Regions from separate parts of the Streptomyces sp. NPDC020965 genome, predicted to be linked through region 3. Evidence: riboswitches for the same ligand, from Rfam matches in the RefSeq annotation. Region 3 holds a riboswitch; each other region holds the start of a gene.
The links. A riboswitch is a leader RNA that binds a small molecule or an ion and turns the genes downstream of it on or off. The one in region 3 is predicted to bind cyclic di-AMP.
Positions count from the first base shown of each region.

Region 1: linked by a shared signal. The riboswitch ahead of ACH4S7_RS15270 (transglycosylase SLT domain-containing protein) and the one ahead of ACH4S7_RS22980 (M23 family metallopeptidase) in region 3 are both predicted to bind cyclic di-AMP.
Region 2: linked by a shared signal. The riboswitch ahead of ACH4S7_RS14665 (peptidoglycan DD-metalloendopeptidase family protein) and the one ahead of ACH4S7_RS22980 (M23 family metallopeptidase) in region 3 are both predicted to bind cyclic di-AMP.
Region 4: linked by a shared signal. The riboswitch ahead of ACH4S7_RS28255 (transglycosylase family protein) and the one ahead of ACH4S7_RS22980 (M23 family metallopeptidase) in region 3 are both predicted to bind cyclic di-AMP.

Region 1 covers NZ_JBIRRE010000004.1:338,297-342,500, reverse strand. Annotated here, with positions in the region: gene ACH4S7_RS15280 (M28 family metallopeptidase) at 1-561, shown strand, start outside; gene ACH4S7_RS15275 (MarR family winged helix-turn-helix transcriptional regulator) at 689-1,219, shown strand; gene ACH4S7_RS15270 (transglycosylase SLT domain-containing protein) at 1,310-2,056, opposite strand; cyclic di-AMP (ydaO/yuaA leader) riboswitch at 2,061-2,247, opposite strand; gene ACH4S7_RS15265 (homoserine O-acetyltransferase) at 2,664-3,824, opposite strand; gene ACH4S7_RS15260 (bifunctional o-acetylhomoserine/o-acetylserine sulfhydrylase) at 3,821-4,204, opposite strand, start outside.
Region 2 covers NZ_JBIRRE010000004.1:194,297-198,500, forward strand. Annotated here, with positions in the region: gene ACH4S7_RS14655 (alpha/beta fold hydrolase) at 1-22, shown strand, start outside; gene ACH4S7_RS14660 (SGNH/GDSL hydrolase family protein) at 53-853, opposite strand; gene ACH4S7_RS14665 (peptidoglycan DD-metalloendopeptidase family protein) at 1,107-2,066, opposite strand; cyclic di-AMP (ydaO/yuaA leader) riboswitch at 2,071-2,230, opposite strand; gene ACH4S7_RS14670 (tyrosine-protein phosphatase) at 2,765-3,577, shown strand; gene ACH4S7_RS14675 (DUF6126 family protein) at 3,693-3,878, opposite strand; gene ACH4S7_RS14680 (helix-turn-helix domain-containing protein) at 3,913-4,204, opposite strand, start outside.
Region 3 covers NZ_JBIRRE010000007.1:396,179-400,382, reverse strand. Annotated here, with positions in the region: gene ACH4S7_RS22985 (M16 family metallopeptidase) at 1-1,340, shown strand, start outside; cyclic di-AMP (ydaO/yuaA leader) riboswitch at 1,555-1,715, shown strand; gene ACH4S7_RS22980 (M23 family metallopeptidase) at 1,728-2,513, shown strand; gene ACH4S7_RS22975 (GntR family transcriptional regulator) at 2,853-3,530, shown strand; gene ACH4S7_RS22970 (HPr family phosphocarrier protein) at 4,006-4,204, opposite strand, start outside.
Region 4 covers NZ_JBIRRE010000010.1:244,180-248,383, forward strand. Annotated here, with positions in the region: gene ACH4S7_RS28250 (transglycosylase family protein) at 1-1,080, shown strand, start outside; cyclic di-AMP (ydaO/yuaA leader) riboswitch at 1,340-1,515, shown strand; gene ACH4S7_RS28255 (transglycosylase family protein) at 1,518-2,243, shown strand; gene eno (phosphopyruvate hydratase) at 2,590-3,876, shown strand; gene ACH4S7_RS28265 (septum formation initiator family protein) at 4,155-4,204, shown strand, end outside.

The DNA.
Region 1 (4,204 bases), on a different contig from region 3:
CTCGCCCGCTTCGTCCGCGATGTGGCCGACAACGACGCCACCGGAATGCGGGTGCGGATCGTCCACCGCCGCGACCGCTATCTGCGCGGCGGCGACCACATCCCGTTCCTCGAACGCGGCTTCCCCGCGGCCCGTTTCACCGAGCCGGCCGAGGACTTCGCCCACCAGCACCAGGACGTCCGTACGGTGGACGGCAAGCAGTACGGGGACCTCCCCGAGTTCTGCGACTTCGATTACATTGCCCGGGTGGCCAAGGTCAACGCCGCCGCCCTGTGGACACTGGCACAGGCCCCCGGCACCCCCCGCGAGGTCGGCATCGTCACCAGCGGGCTGACCAACGCCACCGAACTGGTCTGGCAGCGTGGCCGGGAGAGCGATCTGGCTGGGTACGAGATCGTCTGGCGGGAGACCACCGACGCCGAATGGACCCATATCGTCCGGGTCGGGGACACCACCCGCCACACCGTGGACCTCTCCAAGGACAATGTCTTCTTCGGCTTACGGGCCGTGAACCGGGCCGGTCTCCGCAGCCCCGTCGCCTTCCCCGCGCCCCGGCGCTGACTCGGCCGCGCCCCCCCGGGGGGACCCCCGCGGCACGGGAATTCAGCCATGTGCCACGGGCCGACACGGCGGGAGAATCCGCCCGGACGGCGATGATCGGGCGGGGGCGACGCGGAGGACGTGACCTATGGCGAGCGACGGCGACCGCGATATCGAGATCGCGACCTGGGTCGGCGGTGCGACCGAGACCGACCGTGAGGGACTGGCGAGCGCGCTCGACGCGGAGCTGCGCGCCCTGGTCTCCCGGACCGTGCTCTTCCATCAGGCGGTCGCGGACCGGCTGAGGATGAGCGTTCTCGATCTGAGCTGTCTGGGCGCCCTGGTCCGGCGGGGGGCCATGAGCGCGGGCGAGCTGGCCGGCGAGAACGGCGTCACCACCGGCGCGATCACCGGTGTGGTCGACCGGCTGGAGGCGGGCGGCTATGTCCGGCGCGCGAAGGACCCGCTGGACCGCCGACGGGTCGTGGTCACTCTGCTGCCCCAGGCGGAGGACCGGATCGGCCCGCTCTTCGAGGGCCTCACCCGGTCGCTGGGGCGGCTCTGCGAGAAGTACGGCGAGGACGAACTCCGGACCGTCGTGGAGTTCCTCCGGGCCGCCGCCCCGGTCACCCGGGAGGAGACCTTGCGGCTCAGGGCCGCGGGCCGCACCGGGGCATGATGCACGGGTGCCGGCCGGGGGCGCTCCGAGGCGCACCCGACCGGCGTGTTCACTCCCGCGAGGGGTGCCGGGGTCGTCGGTGCCGGGGTGTCAGTAGGGACCGAAGACGTTGTCGATCGAGCCGTACCGGTCGGCCGCGTAGTTGCACGCGGCGGTGATGTTGGCGACCGGGTCGAAGCTGTCCAGCGAGGTGCCGGGCACGTGGTACGCCTCGAAGGTGGGGTCGATGACCTGGAGCAGGCCCTTGGACGGAGTGCCGGCCGCCGCGTTGGAGTCCCAGTTGTTGATCGCCTGCGGGTCGCCCGACGACTCGCGCATGATGTTCCGGTGGATCCCCTCGTAGCTGCCGGGGATGCCGTGCTCGGCCAGGACGGCCAGGGATTCCTTGATCCAGCCGTCGAGGTCGTCGGTGTAGGCGGCCTCCGGCGCACTCGCAGGGGCGGCTTCGGCCGCGGGCTCGGCGGCGGGTTCGGTAGCGGCGGCGGGTTCGGCGGCTTCCGTGGTGGCGTCCGCCTCGCTCGCGCCGGTGCTCTCCGGAGCCCAGCCGATGGCCAGCGTCAGCCCGGGGCGGAGCACCCCGGGATCGTCACCGAGCGCCTCGCGATTGGCCTCGTACAGCCACTGCCAGCCGCCGTCGATCCCGTGCTGCTCCGCGATCGACGCGAGGGTGTCACCGGCGACCACGGAGTGGGTCGCCGACGCCGTGGCCGGGGCCGCATGGGCGGTGGTGGCGCCCCAGACTGGCAGGGCGAGTACCGCACCTCCCACTCCCAGGGCCATGATCCTCTTGCCGAAAGAACTGTTTTTGGCGCGGCGGTGCTTACCGTGTGCAGGCATGGTGAATTCCTCTCCGTCGCCTGCGAGGTGAGCTGTCGGATTCGGACTGGAGATGTCCGGCCGCACCGCGATGGCGCGACTTAACCCCAAGCCGTTCGCTGATGGAACGGCGCTTACCTGGTTCCCCCGCTCCTGCCGTGGATGAGTGGGTTCGAGTGCTGGACGGTGGCAGGATTCGGCGGTCCGTCCAGATTTGAGGAGACCGTAGACGAGCGGTCCGTGCGGAACAAGGCGCGAATTTTGATACGCGTCGATTTGGATCAACGTCGAATCGTAGAACTCCGCACTTTCGCTGTTCGTCGAAATGCCCAACTAACTTTCAGGAAAGGGGGATGCGTCATCCGGGAATGATCGAAATGACGAGGAGGAGTGACTCCCGTCACGAATGCTCTTGTTATCCGATGGAAATGATCCGCCGGATGATTTCATGAATGAAATGGGGAATTGCCCGTAAGGGGGAGTTCACGACTTATGGGACCTTGTGCACCTTTTGGGTGGCGCGGGCCGCGCCGAAGCCCCGAGCCCTGAGCGCGGGGCCCCAGGCGCGGACCTGGGGCCGGGGCCGACGGGTGGCCCCCGGGGCCCCCGCCCACGGTCCGTCGCCGTACTACCCTCCGACCAGCTCCGCCACGAGCGCCGCGACCTGCTCCGTCTCGATGAGGAACCCGTCGTGCCCGTACGGGGACTCCACCACCCGCACCCGGTCGGCGCCGGGAATGCCCGCCGCGAGCCGCCGCTGCTGCGCCAGGGGATAGAGACGGTCGGAGTCGACCCCGGCCACCAGCGTCCGGGCGCCGACCCGACGCAACGCGGCCGTCGTGCCGCCCCGGCCCCGACCGATGTCATGGCCGTTCATCGCCTCGGTCAGCACCACATAGCTGCCCGCGTCGAAACGCCGCACCAGCTTGGCCGCATGGTGGTCGAGATAGGACTCCACCTGATAACGACCACCGCGCCACGGGTCCTCCGACCCCTGGGGTGCGCGCCGGAAGCGGGTGTCGAGTTCGGCCTCGCTGCGGTACGTCACATGGGCGAGCCGCCGGGCCAGCCCCAACCCCTCGTGCGGCCCCCGCCCGGGGCCGGCGTCGTGGTAGTCACCGCCGCGCCAGTTCGGATCCGTCCGGATGGCCCGGAGCTGTATCCCGGACCAGGCGATCTGCTCCGCGCTGGCGGCGGCGGTGCTGGCGAGCAGCAGCAGCGCGTCGACCCGCGCCGGGCTGCTCACCGCCCACTCCAGCGCCCGCATCCCGCCCATCGAGCCGCCGACCACCAGCGCCCAGCGCTCGATACCGAGCAGATCGGCGAGTGCGGCCTCGGCCGCCGTCTGGTCCCGGGTGGTCAGATAGGGGAAGGCGCCGCCCCACCGCTGTCCCTCGGTCCGGTACGAGGAGGGGCCGGTGGTGCCCTGGCAGCCGCCGAGCACATTGGGCGCGACCACGAACCAGCGGTCGGTGTCCAGCGCCCGGCCGGGGCCGATCAGCCCGTCCCACCAGCCGGGGGTGGGATGTCCGGGCCCCGGAGGACCGGTGACATGGCTGTCACCGGTCAGGGCGTGCAGGACGAGGACGGCGTTGGAGCCGTCCGCCGCCGGGCGCCCCCAGGTCTCGTACGCCATCCGTACGCCCGGGAGTTCGCCGCCCGCCTCCAGCGGCAGCGGTTCGCGCAGCTCGACCCACCGGCGCCCGCCCGCCGGGTCGCCCTCCTGCCACGCGCCGGTGGCGGGCGGCAGGAGGGCGGAGCGCCGGGCGGCTTCGGTCGGGGCGTTCAGGAGGCGCCCTTGGCCGCGCGGAAACCGGCGTCGAGATCGGCCTTGAGGTCGACGACGTTCTCGATGCCGACCGAGAGCCGGACCAGGCCGGGGGAGGTGCCGGTGGCGGCGAGCTGCTCGGGGTCGAGTTGGCTGTGCGTGGTGGAGGCCGGATGGATGATCAGGCTGCGGACGTCGCCGATGTTGGCCAGGTGGCTGAACAGCTCGACGCCGTCGACGAACCGCTTGCCCGCCTCCACCCCGTCCCGCAGCTCGAAGGCGAGGACGGCGCCCGCCCCGCGGGGCAGATAGCGGCGCGCGGCCTCGTGCCAGCGGTTCCCGGGCAGCCCGGGGTAGTGGACGGCGGCGACCTCGTCGCGCTGTTCCAGCCATTCGGCGAG
Region 2 (4,204 bases), on a different contig from region 3:
CGGCGGCGAACCGCGTAGCTGAGCGGGCCCTGTGACGGCACCGGGGGCGCTGTCACAGGGGCAGCAGGTCGGGACGTTTCGCCGCCACATGGTCACCGGAGCTCTGGCCGCGCAGCCGGCGCCCGAACCAGGGCACCAGATGCTCACGCGCCCAGTGGATGTCGTCGCGCCGCACCTCAAGGGTGCCGCGCGGCGGTAGCGGGGGCCAGGGCTGATCCGGGTCGGCCGGCACGTCGATCCCCAGCACCTGCGCGGCACGGAGCGCGACCCGGGTGTGCCCCTCCGGGGAGAGATGCAGCCGGTCGCGGTCCCAGGCCCGGCGGTCCTGGACCGATCTGAGCGACCACAGGTCGAGTACGGGGCAGTCGTACCGGTCGGCGATGGACCGCACATGTGCGCTGTACGTGGCTATCCTGCCGCGCAGGTGGCGCAGGACCGGGACGCCTCGGGTGTCGAATCCGGTGGTCACCATGACCGTGCCGACGGCGTTGGTCAGATCGGCCACCGCCCGCTCGAAGCGCTCGGCCACGGCGTCGGGGTCGCTGCCCGGTCGAATGATGTCGTTGCCCCCGGCGCAGAACGTCACCAGGTCAGGGGCGAGTTCCCGGGCCCTCGGCACCTGCTCCGCGACGATCTGGTCGAGCAGTCGGCCCCGTACCGCCAGATTGGCGTAGCGGAAGGGGTGTTCCGGCGCGCGGTCGGCGAGCAGGACCGCGAAACGGTCCGCCCAGCCCAGGTACGTCCCGGCGGGGCCGGGGTCGCCGACGCCTTCGGTGAAGCTGTCACCGATCGCCGCGTACGACCCGATTCCGCCGGGCGTCCCTGCTCTCGAAGTTCTCACGTCTTGTGCCACGAGAACTCATCCTGACCTCGCGGATGTGACCTACGCGACCGTAAGGAGGGGTTGACGGGGGGTGATCTTTACCACCGGGTCCGATTCCGGTGGGTGGGAATACGCCAGAATCCCCGCGTACCACCGGGGCGGCACACGGGGATTCGGGGATTCACCCGATACGGGCGGGGCTGGCGGGCTCGCGCGGGGTCAGGTGTGACGCGGACCGTTCATCCGGTGCCCTCCGCTGGGGGGCAGCGGTGATGCCGTCGGTTCAGAGGGAGACACCGTGCTGGCGCAGGTACGCCACCGGGTCGATGTCCGAGCCGTAGTCGGGACCGGTGCGGATCTCGAAGTGCAGGTGCGGGCCGCTGGAGTTGCCGGTGGAGCCGGAGAGGCCGATCTGCTGTCCGCCGGTCACGCTCTGCCCGGCCGACACGGCGAGGGAGGAGAGGTGGGCGTACTGGGAGTAGGTGCCGTCGGTGTGCTGGATGACGACCTCGTTGCCGTAGGAACCGCTCCAGCCCGCGGAGACGACACTGCCCGGGCCGACGGACCGGACGGTGGTGCCGGTGGCCGCCGCGAAGTCGACACCGGTGTGGTAGCCGCTGGACCACATGGCGCCGGAGGCGCGGTAGGAGGTGGTGACACCACCGGATTCGAGCGGGGTGGTGTAACCGGAACCGGCGGCGGCGGGGGCGGCCGGTGTCTCCGCGGTGTCCGACGCGGTCTGGCTCGCGCCGTCGCTCTCGGCGGGGGCCGCCGCGGCCGGGGCGGGCTCGACCTCCGGAGTCGCCGGGGCGGCGGACCGGGACGCGGGCTCCGGGGTGGCCTCCGTCCGCTGCGACGGCACCGCACCGCCGGTCGCCTTGGCGATGGCGAGTTCGACGCCCGGGTGGATCAGCGCGGGGTCCCCGCCGACGACCTTGCGGTTGTCCTCGTAGAGCCGCTGCCAGCCACCGTCGACCCGCTGCTCGTCGGCGATCTTGGACAGATGGTCACCGGCGACCACCCGGTAGACGGCTGCGGACTTCTCCGCCGCCTTCTCCGCCACCGGGGCGGCGGCGGGGGCCTTGGTCACCTGCGCGGTGGCGGAGGCCGGCCGCTCCGCCGCGTGGGCGCCGGCCGCGCCCAGCAGTGGCAGGGCGATGGCGGCGCCACCGGTACCCGCGGCGACGAATCCGCGGGTGAGGGGGCTGGTCCTGGTACGGCGGTGCTTACCCTTTCCGGGCATGGCGTTGCTTCCTCTCCGACGCCTGCGAGGTGAGCTGTCGGGTTCGGGCTGGAGATGCCCGGCCGCGCGACTGCGCGACTTCACCCCAAGCCGTCCGGATGCCCGGATCGGCGTACTGACTGGGTCCCCCGCTCCTGCCATGCGTGGATATGCGAATGGGGTTCCGGTCGGCGGCAGGATGAGGCGGTCCGCCCGGATTGCCGTGACCGTAGACGAGCGCCACAGACCTGAACAAGCCACTCCGCTTTCACTGTCAAGATCGATTCACCGGCGGACCGGAATTTCCGGTCACCCTCCGTGGAACCGGAAAGGCCAACTACCCACCCCGCGTCGATATCGGCCGCGCGTCCGGCGGCACGGAACGTCACGAATATGATCCTGCTCACGAGCGAGGCCCCATCTCCCCTATAGATGGGGCACGTTACCCTTAAACGACCAATTCGGTCAGAAGTGCAGAATGTGGCTCTTAGTGGCGGCGGGGTGAGGGATCCGGGGGTCCGGTACCCCCGGCCGGATGAGGTGCCGACCCCGCGGGTGGCCCGGCGCCGCCGCCCCCGCCCGGTAGCCGCTGGCCGCTGGCCGACCCGTGCCGAGGACCGGGTGACCGCACAGGCCGGGGACCGGGCACGGCGGTGTCGTATCGTCGGGAACACGCCATCGTCGGCGAGCCGCGCCGGCAGTGACCTCCAGGAGCCTTTGTGACACAGCAGCTGCCGCGGGTCCCGTCGACCGAACCCGAGCTGACCGGGGTTCGCAACTTCCGAGACGTGGGCGGACTGCCGACCGTGGACGGCCGGCAGGTGCGGTACGGAGCCCTCTACCGCAGCGGTCACCTCGCCAACGCGACCGCGAGCGATGCCGCGTTCCTCGCCACACTGGGGCTGCGCACGGTCTTCGACTTCCGGAACTCGGCCGATATGCGGCTGGAGGGTCCCGATATCGACCTGCCCGGGGTGCGGAATCTGAATCTGCCCCTCAGCGACCCGGCCGACGGCGCCGACTTCTGGCTGATGGTGCGCGAGGGCGATCTCGACCAGCTCCGGTCGATCCTGGCGGACGGCAGGGCGGCGGACCGGATGGCGGAGTCGTACCGGACGATGATCACCGGGCGCACCGGGGAGCACAGCCGGGTGCTGCACGCGCTCGCCGAGGACAGCGTCCCGGCACTCATGCACTGCGCGGCGGGCAAGGACCGCGCCGGGCTCTCGATAGCGGTGTCCCTGCTCGCGGTCGGGGTGGAGCGGGAGGCGATCGAGGCGGACTACCTCAAGTCCAACGAGCCGCACCGGCGTTATCTGGTGCGTCGCCGGGACAACTCGCCGGCCGGGATGTCGGCGGAGGTGATGGAGCTGCTGAACCCGCTCTTCGACGCGCGCGCCGCTTATCTGAACGCCGCCTTCGATGCGATCGAGCAGACCTGGGGCACCACCGAGCGCTATCTGACGGACGGGCTGGGGGTCTCCCCCGAGACCCGGGCGCGGCTGCGGGAGCGACTGCTCGACGGGGCGTGACCGCGTCCGTCCCCCTTCACGGAGGGTTCGCGAATTCACGGAGGTTCGCGAATTCACGGAGGGTTCGCGAATTCCACGGGAGGCTCGCGACGGGTGGGCGCCGGTCGACCCTGGGTTACTTGGCGCCCATCTCGAAGAGGAGATAGAGGAACCCGGCGAACACATGGCCCGCGATCAGGTAGGCGAAGAGGCGGATCACCAGACCCCGGGGGAACTTCCCCTCCTCTTTGGCGGCGGCCTTCGAGGAGACCGCGGGGCTCTCGGGCGCGGCGGGGTTCTGGGGTGCGGGGCTCTCGGACATGGCGGGCCTCTCTTCTCGTACCGGCGGACCGGCGTCAGCTGTGGTGCGGATGGAGGTCGGGGCTCTGGAGCAGGGTGTGGACGAAGAGCATCTCGGCGCCGTCGCGGGTGGCGGCCGCGATGCGGTGGGGGGTGAGCGAGTCGAAGTGCGCGCTGTCCCCGGGGCCGAGTTCGTGCACGGCCTCGCCGAGGGTGAGCCGCACCCGGCCGTCGAGGACATGGATCCACTCCTCGCCGGGATGGACCCGTACCAGATCGCCCTGCGCGCCGTAAGGGACGACGAGCCGGAGCGCCTGCATGGCCCGGCCAGGGGCGCCCACCTGGTGA
Region 3 (4,204 bases):
GGGAGGCCAGGCCGTGGGCGTTCCCCGCCCCCGAGCGCGGCACCCTGGACAACGGCCTGACCGTACTGCGCTGCCACCGTCCCGGCCAGCAGGTCGTGGCGGTCGAGATCTCCCTCGCCGCGCCCCTCGAAGCCGAGCCCGACGGTGTCGACGGAATCGCCACGATCATGTCGCGGGCCCTGTCCGAGGGCACCGACCAGCGCTCGGCCGAGGAGTTCGCGGCCGAGCTGGAGCGCTGTGGCGCCACCCTCGACTCGCACGCGGACCACCCCGGTGTGCGGGTCTCGCTTGAGGTGCCGGTCTCCCGGCTGCCCAAGGCGCTGGGGCTGCTCGCCGAGGCGCTGCGCGCGCCCGCCTTCCTCGACACCGAGATCGAGCGGCTGGTGCGCAACCGGCTGGACGAGATCCCCCACGAGCTGGCCAACCCCGGCCGCCGCGCGGGCATGGAGCTGTACAAGCACCTCTTCCCGTCCTCGCTGCGGATCTCCCGTCCCCGGCAGGGCACCGAGGAGACGGTCTCCCGGATCGACTCCAAGGCCGTACGGGCGTTCTTCGACGCCCATGTGCGGCCCGCCACCGCCACGGCGGTGATCGTCGGCGATCTCACCGGGGTCGACCTCGACGCCGTCCTCGCGGACACCCTCGGGGCCTGGACGGGCGACACCGCCGCGCCCCGCCCCGTACCGCCGATCACCGGCGACGACACGGGCCGCGTGATCATCGTGGACCGGCCGGGCGCGGTGCAGACCACGCTGCTGATCGGCCGGATCGGGCCGGACCGGCACGACCGGGTGTGGGCGGCCCAGGTGCTCGGCACCTACTGCCTCGGCGGCACCCTCACCTCCCGGCTGGACCGGGTGCTGCGGGAGGAGAAGGGCTACACCTACGGCGTACGGGCCTTCGGGCAGGTGCTGCGTTCCGCGCCCGACGGGTCGGGCGCCGCGCTGCTCGGCATCAGCGGTTCGGTGGACACGCCCAACACCGGTCCGGCGCTGGAGGACCTGTGGAAGGTGCTGCGCACGCTGGCGGCCGAGGGGCTCACCGACCCCGAGCGCGATGTCGCCGTGCAGAATCTGGTGGGGGTGGCCCCGCTGAAGTACGAGACGGCGGCCTCCGTCGCGGGCACGCTGGCCGACCAGGTCGAACAGCACCTCCCGGACGACTACCAGGCGCTGCTGTACCAGCGGTTGGCCGAGACGGGCACCGTGGAGGCGACGGCCGCGGTCGTCAACGCCTTCCCGCAGGACCGGTTGGTGACGGTGCTGGTGGGTGACGCGGCGCAGATCGCGGAGCCGGTCAGGGCCCTCGGGATCGGCGAAGTGACGGTCGTCACAGGCTGACTGACGCCGCCCCCGCTGGCGCCGCGGCGGCACGGGACTGTGGAACCCCGGCACCTGACGGTGTCGGGGTTCTGTCATATGACCGTTTTGGGTGTTAGTTGACCGTCTGGCCTGTGGCATGTCCAACAAAACCGGCCCGGTGTTTGGTGATCGAAAGTCGTGCCGCTTAGCGTCAGTGCGGCTGTTCGCCGGTCGTACGCCGCAACCGCGGCACGGACAGCCATCGCCGAATCCCCACGGGCGTGAGCCCGGGGAACCGGGGACCCAGTCCCTCTGGGGTGAATCGGACACCTTCGCACCACGCGGAGGGGCCCGTAGGAGACCTTCCTGCTCCGAACCCGTCAGCTAACCCGGTAGGCGAGAAGGAAGGAAAGGAACAGCCTCTTCATGGCGTTCGCCCGTTCCACCGGGAAACACCGTGCCCCGGGCCGTATGACGCGCAAGAGCGCGAGCATCGCCGGTGTCTGCACCCTCGCCACCACCGGCGTCGTCGGAACCCTCGCGTCCCCCGCGTTCGCCGCCGAGACCGGCACCACCGGGGTCGAGGACACCGGGATGACGCAGATCCTGACCGAGGAGATCCTCACCGCGGAGACCCTCGCCGCCGAGGTCGCCGACCAGGCCGCCGCCCAGAAGCAGGAGGCCGCCGACGCCGTCGCGCGGGCGAAGCGGATCGCGGACGAGGCCCAGCGCAAGGCCGAGGCCCGCGCCCAGGAGATCCGCGAGGCCAAGGAGCGCGCAGCGCGCGCCGCCGAGCGCGAGCGGCTCGCCTACCGGCTCCCGGTCGCGGGCTCCGGCGTCTCCACCGACTACGGCACCGGTGGCTCGCTCTGGTCCTCCGGTAGCCACTCCGGCATCGATTTCCACGCCTCCTCCGGCACCACCGTGATGGCCGTCGGCGCGGGCACCGTCGTGGAGGCCGGCTGGGGCGGCGCGTACGGCCAGAACGTCGTGCTGCGGATGCAGGACGGCTCGTACACGCAGTACGGGCACCTGTCGGCGGTCACCGTCGCCGTCGGGCAGAGCGTCATGCCGGGCGAGCGGATCGGCCTCGCGGGCTCGACGGGCAACTCCACCGGACCGCATCTGCACTTCGAGGCCCGTACCGGCGCCGAGTACGGGACGGACATCAATCCGGTCTCCTATCTGCGCGCCCACGGCGTGAAGGTCTGACACCCGCGCCCTGCACCGGCCGCCGCGCGCCCCCGCGCGACACCGCCCGCTCCGTACCGAGGACCCTGGCAGCTCCGCGCCGGGGTCCTCGGCCTTTCGTTGGGTTCGTTGGGTTTGTCGGGTCTGCGGGGTCGCCAGGTTTATCGGATCAGTCGGATCAGGTCGACCGGAATGTATCCATGGCCGGAAGAGGACTTCCCTGTCTATGGGGCTATGGGTCTATGAGTCTGTGGGGCTATGGGTGACCGTCCCTATCGGCAAACGCCGACCGTTGGCATAGAGTCGCCGAATGCGTTTCCAGTGACGGCGTTTCACGCGGATTACAGCGGAGGTTCGGTCATGCGCATTCCCGCGCAGTCGGTGAGTACGGCGATCCGCGACGACATCGTCTCCGGTGTGTTCCGACGCGGCGAGCGGCTCGCCGAGGAGCAACTGGCGCGGCGCTACGGAGTCTCCCGGGTTCCCGTGCGCGAGGCCCTGCGGACCCTGGAGGCGGAGGGCTTCGTCGTCACCCGGAGGCACGCCGGCGCCTGCGTCGCCGAACCCACCGAGCAGGACGCCGTCGACCTGCTGGAGGTCCGTGCCCTGCTGGAGCCGCTGGGGGCGGCGCGGGCCGCCGTGCGTCGGACCGAGGCTCATCTGAAGGTGCTGCGGGGCTTGGTGCGGCTGGCCCAGGACCGGGCGCGGCGAGGCCAGGGGGAGGACCTACGGGCGTTCGGCGGCTGGTTCCAGGAGACCCTCGCACATGCCTCCGGCAGCCCCGGGCTGACTGCACTGCTCACTCAGCTCCGGCACCGGATCGCCTGGATGTACGTCGTGGAGCCGTCGGCCGGGTCCGTTGAGTCCTGGGCGGAGCGCGGCGCGATCGTGGACGCGGTGGCGCGCGGGGACGCGGACCGGGCGCGGGCGCTGAGCGCGGCGCACGCCGCGCGGACGATGGGGGCGCACCGGTTGCGCACTCCCGACCCGGCGGTGGTTTCGCAACATGCCGTAAACACGAGGAGTGCCCGCCATTAACAGTCACGGCGTATACAAAGACGGTGTGCCGTTCGGCGGGGGGTATTCGTGGGTCGATCGTGAATGCGGGATGAATTCAACAGAATGCGGACGGGCGGGCGGGCGCGACCGTGATGCGATTCGCGTCGCCCGGATTCCGCTGAGGGATATTGTGGCGGCCCGCCCGGAATTCCTTGGGAGGGTGCGAAGGTGCGCGAGTCCGCCCGGGGGTGTCGGCGGGTGTGCGGGTACCCCGGTCGAGGGCACCGGCCGCGCCCTGTTCTCCCGGTGTGCCCCCGGATCGGGTGCGTACGGCGGGTGCGTCGGAAGTCTCCGCGGGCGCGGGTGCGGGACCGTCACCGCGGGCGGGGGTGCCCGTCCGTCACCGCGGTCGGCCGGGAACGCGACGGAGCCGCGGTGTGCCGGGAACACGACGGAGCCGCGGTCTCCCCACAGGGGTTCCGCGGCTCCGGGCGACCCGGGGTGAGGCGGTGGGTCAGACCGTCTCGGGGAGCTCGTTGAGGCCCTCGGCCACCAGCTTGGCCAGTCGGTCCAGAGCGGCGTCGGCACCGTCCGCGTCGGAGGCGAGCACGATCTCCTCGCCGCCCTGCGCGCCCAGGCCGAGCACGGCCAGCATCGAGGCGGCGTTGACCGGGTTGCCGTCGGACTTGGCGATCGTGACCGGCACGCCGGAA
Region 4 (4,204 bases), on a different contig from region 3:
ATCGCGATCCCCCTCCTCGGTGCCGGCTCCGCCTCCGCCGCCGAGCCCGCCGCCTGGGACCGGGTGGCGGAGTGTGAGAGCGGTGGCCTCTGGAGTGCCGACACCGGCAACGGCTACTACGGCGGACTCCAGCTCTCGCAGCGGGTCTGGGAGGAGTTCGGCGGTACGGAGTACGCCTCCCGCGCCGACCTCGCGAGCCGTTCGCAGCAGATAGCCGTCGCGGAGAAGGTCCTCGCCGCGCAGGGCGAGAAGGCGTGGGCGTCGTGCGCGGGCATCGCCGGGCTCACGGACAGAGCCACCGGCACGGAGAAGGGCACCGGGAAGAGCACGGGCACGGGCACCGGCAAGGCCACGGACAAGAGCACGGGCACGGGCACGGACAAGAGCACCGGTACGGACAAGGGCGCCGCCACGGGCCGGTCCGAGACGGACGGGACGAGCGGTGGCGCCTCCGCGACGCCCTCCGCCCCGGGCCAGAAGGGCGGGGCGACGACGACGCCGAAGCCCGCCACCGGGTCGACCACCCCGGGCGCCGGCCCGACCCAGGGCGTCGGCAGCGGCGCCGACCGCGCCGCCGCCGCGACGGCCGGTGCCGGAAAGCACCGGGGCGAGCCCGCCGATGAGCCGACCAAGAAGCCTGAGGGCACGACCGGCGCTGCGGATTCCGCGGATTCTGCGGGCGTGCCCGGGTCGAGCACCCCGCCTCCGGCCACCGAGGCCGCCGAGCCGGGCGGCACCGCATCCGGCACCCCGTCGCCCGCCAACGAGGCCGCCGAGCGGCGGGCGGCCGATCCCGGCCATGCCTCCCGCGGTGCCGGCGCGGCCCGTGACGGCGCCGTGGGCGCCACGGTGCCCGGCGACAAGAAGGTGGAGGTCGTCAAGGGCACGGCCGGTGGCGCGGGCGCCTCACCCACCTCGTACACCGTCCAGCCCGGTGACAGCCTCTGGGCCATCGCGGAGGAGCGGAAGCTCGACGGCGGTTGGAACGCGCTGTACGAGAAGAACCGGACCGCCGTCGGCTCCGACCCCGACCTCATCCACCCCGGTCAGAGCCTCGATCTCGACGCAAAACAGGGGTAGTTAGTCCTCCTTTGTCCAATTTTGCGGAAGTGAGACAAGGGTCTCTTTGCCGAAATGGACTCGACGGCTCCGCTGGAACTGGTCATTCCGCGCTCGACCTGCGGAAATGTGCGTTCTCGGTCGAGCGGGATGGGCGATTTCTCCCCGATGTTCATCTTTGAACATCGGGGAGAACTGTGGCTACGGTCTGAACCGCTCGCCACCGCGGGCACCATCGACCGTCACGCCGAATCCTGCCGTCGGTCGGGGGGAGTACTCGACGCTCAGTGCGCCGAAGGCAGGAGCGGGGGACCCAAGGTAAGCGCCGGACCCGGCCGTTGAGGATGACGGTGGGCCACCCGGCTAGGGGTGAAGCCGCGCGCTAGGACGCGCGGCCGGGCAACTCACTTGGCCCGAACCCGACAGCTCACCTCGTAGGCGTCGGTGAGGAGACCACCATGCTGTTTTCCGGCAAGGGCAAGCACCGCCGCCCCTCCAAGGCCACCCGTATCGCCACGCTCGCCGGTGTCACCGGTGCCGCCGTCGCCGCCCCGCTGATGGGCGCCACCTCGGCCTCCGCCGCGACCGCCAGCGAGTGGGACGCCGTCGCCCAGTGCGAGTCCGGCGGCAACTGGTCGATCAACACCGGCAACGGTTACTACGGCGGCCTCCAGTTCTCGGCCTCCACCTGGGCCGGCTACGGCGGCACCGCGTACGCCTCCACCGCCGACAAGGCGTCGAAGTCGCAGCAGATCCGGATCGCCGAGAAGGTCCTCGACGGTCAGGGCAAGGGCGCCTGGCCGAACTGTGGTGTGAACCTCTCCCAGGCCACCTACGGCGGCGGCTCGACCGAGCAGCAGCCGCAGCAGCAGAGCCAGCAGAAGTCGCAGCCGAAGGCCGAGCAGAAGTCCGAGCGTCAGGCGCAGCCGCAGCAGAAGCGCGCCGAGGCCCCGACCACCCGCTCCGAGCGCTCCGCCGCCCCCGCCCCGTCCGCGGCCCCGGCTCCGGCCAAGGGCTTCCAGAAGGGCGACGGCGAGTACCAGGTGAAGGCCGGCGACACCCTCAGCACGATCGCCACCGCCGAGAAGGTGGGCGGCGGCTGGGCCAAGCTGTTCGAGCTGAACAAGGACATCGTCGACGACGCCGATGTGATCTACCCGGGTCAGCAGCTCCACCTCGGCTGACCCCACGGCCCCCCGGGGCCGACACCCGAGACAGGTCTCGGGGCCGCTCCGGAACGACACCCGGAGCGGGCCCCGGGCCCCTCGGGGCCGAATGGGCCACCCCGGTCCGGCGCGCTTCCCCCGTACGCGCCGGACCGGGGTTTCTCTCTGTCTCCCGGCCGGGCGGACGCCCGCCCGACTCCTACCGACCGGTAGACATCGTTCTTTTTGTCCCCCGCCGCGGCCGTTCACGGCGTTTTTCGTCCCAGCGGGCGGGCAACCGGCCGGTCGGTGCCCCACCGCCGGTTAGGCTCGTGGCGCAAGGCCAAAGAGACCCTGCACTCCAAGCGTCACATCCCAGAAGGAGATGCTAGTGCCGTCCATCGACGTCGTCGTAGCCCGGGAAATCCTGGACTCCCGAGGCAACCCCACGGTCGAGGTCGAGGTTGGCCTCGACGACGGCAGCACGGGTCGTGCTGCAGTTCCGTCCGGCGCCTCCACCGGTGCGTTCGAAGCCCTTGAGCTCCGCGACGGTGACCCGAACCGCTACCAGGGCAAGGGCGTCGAGAAGGCCGTCCTCGCCGTCATCGAGCAGATCGGCCCGGAGCTCGTCGGCTATGACGCCACCGAGCAGCGGCTGATCGACCAGGCGATGTTCGACCTGGACGCCACCCCGGACAAGTCCTCGCTCGGCGCCAACGCCATCCTCGGCGTCTCCCTCGCCGTGGCGCACGCCGCGTCCGAGGCGTCCGACCTGCCGCTCTTCCGCTACCTGGGCGGCCCGAACGCGCACCTGCTGCCCGTTCCGATGATGAACATCCTGAACGGCGGCTCGCACGCCGACTCCAACGTGGACATCCAGGAGTTCATGATCGCGCCCATCGGCGCCGAATCCTTCTCCGAGGCGCTGCGCTGGGGCACCGAGGTCTACCACACCCTCAAGAAGGTGCTGAAGCAGAAGGGCCTCTCCACCGGCCTCGGCGACGAGGGCGGCTTCGCGCCGAACCTCGACTCCAACCGCGCCGCGCTCGACCTGATCCTTGAGGCCATCAAGGAGGCCGGTTACGTCCCCGGCAAGGACATCGCGCTCGCGCTCGACGTCGCCGCCTCCGAGTTCTACAAGGACGGCTCGTACAACTTCGAGGGCAAGTCCCTCTCCGCCGCCGAGCTGACCGAGTACTACGAGGAGCTGGTCGCGGCCTACCCGCTGGTCTCCATCGAGGACCCGCTCTTCGAGGACGACTGGGCCGGCTGGAAGGTCCTCACCGACAAGCTGGGCGCCAAGGTCCAGATCGTCGGCGACGACCTCTTCGTCACCAACCCGGAGCGCCTGGCCCGCGGCATCGACGAGGGCTCGGCCAACGCCCTGCTCGTCAAGGTCAACCAGATCGGTTCGCTGACCGAGACCCTCGACGCGGTCGAGCTGGCCCAGCGCAGCGGCTTCAAGTGCATGATGTCCCACCGCTCCGGTGAGACCGAGGACGTCACCATCGCGGACCTCGCCGTCGCCACCAACTGCGGTCAGATCAAGACCGGCGCCCCGGCGCGCTCGGAGCGCGTCGCCAAGTACAACCAGCTGCTGCGCATCGAGGAGATCCTCGACGACGCCGCGGTGTACGCCGGGCGCAGCGCGTTCCCCCGCTTCAAGGGCTGATCCGCACGGGTTGATCCGCGAGCGCTGATCCGCAAGGGCTGATCCACCGGGGTTGATCCGCAAGGGTTGATCCACAGGGCCGGACCCGCACGGACCGATCGCCGGGTCCTCCCGGCCGGCCGGTCTCCCACGGCGGTCGAGCGACGCACCTCCCGACGGTTGATCAAGGTCAGCCGCCGGGGGGTGCGCAGCCAGTCGTCCGGACGTCCTCGGCCACGGTCCCGTACCGTGTCCGGGGACGTCCGTACGTGGGTACGGGGGAAGGGAGGCGGGACGACATGGCCGCGAAGGACCGTGACCGGTTCTCCACCGCGACCAGGTTGCGGCT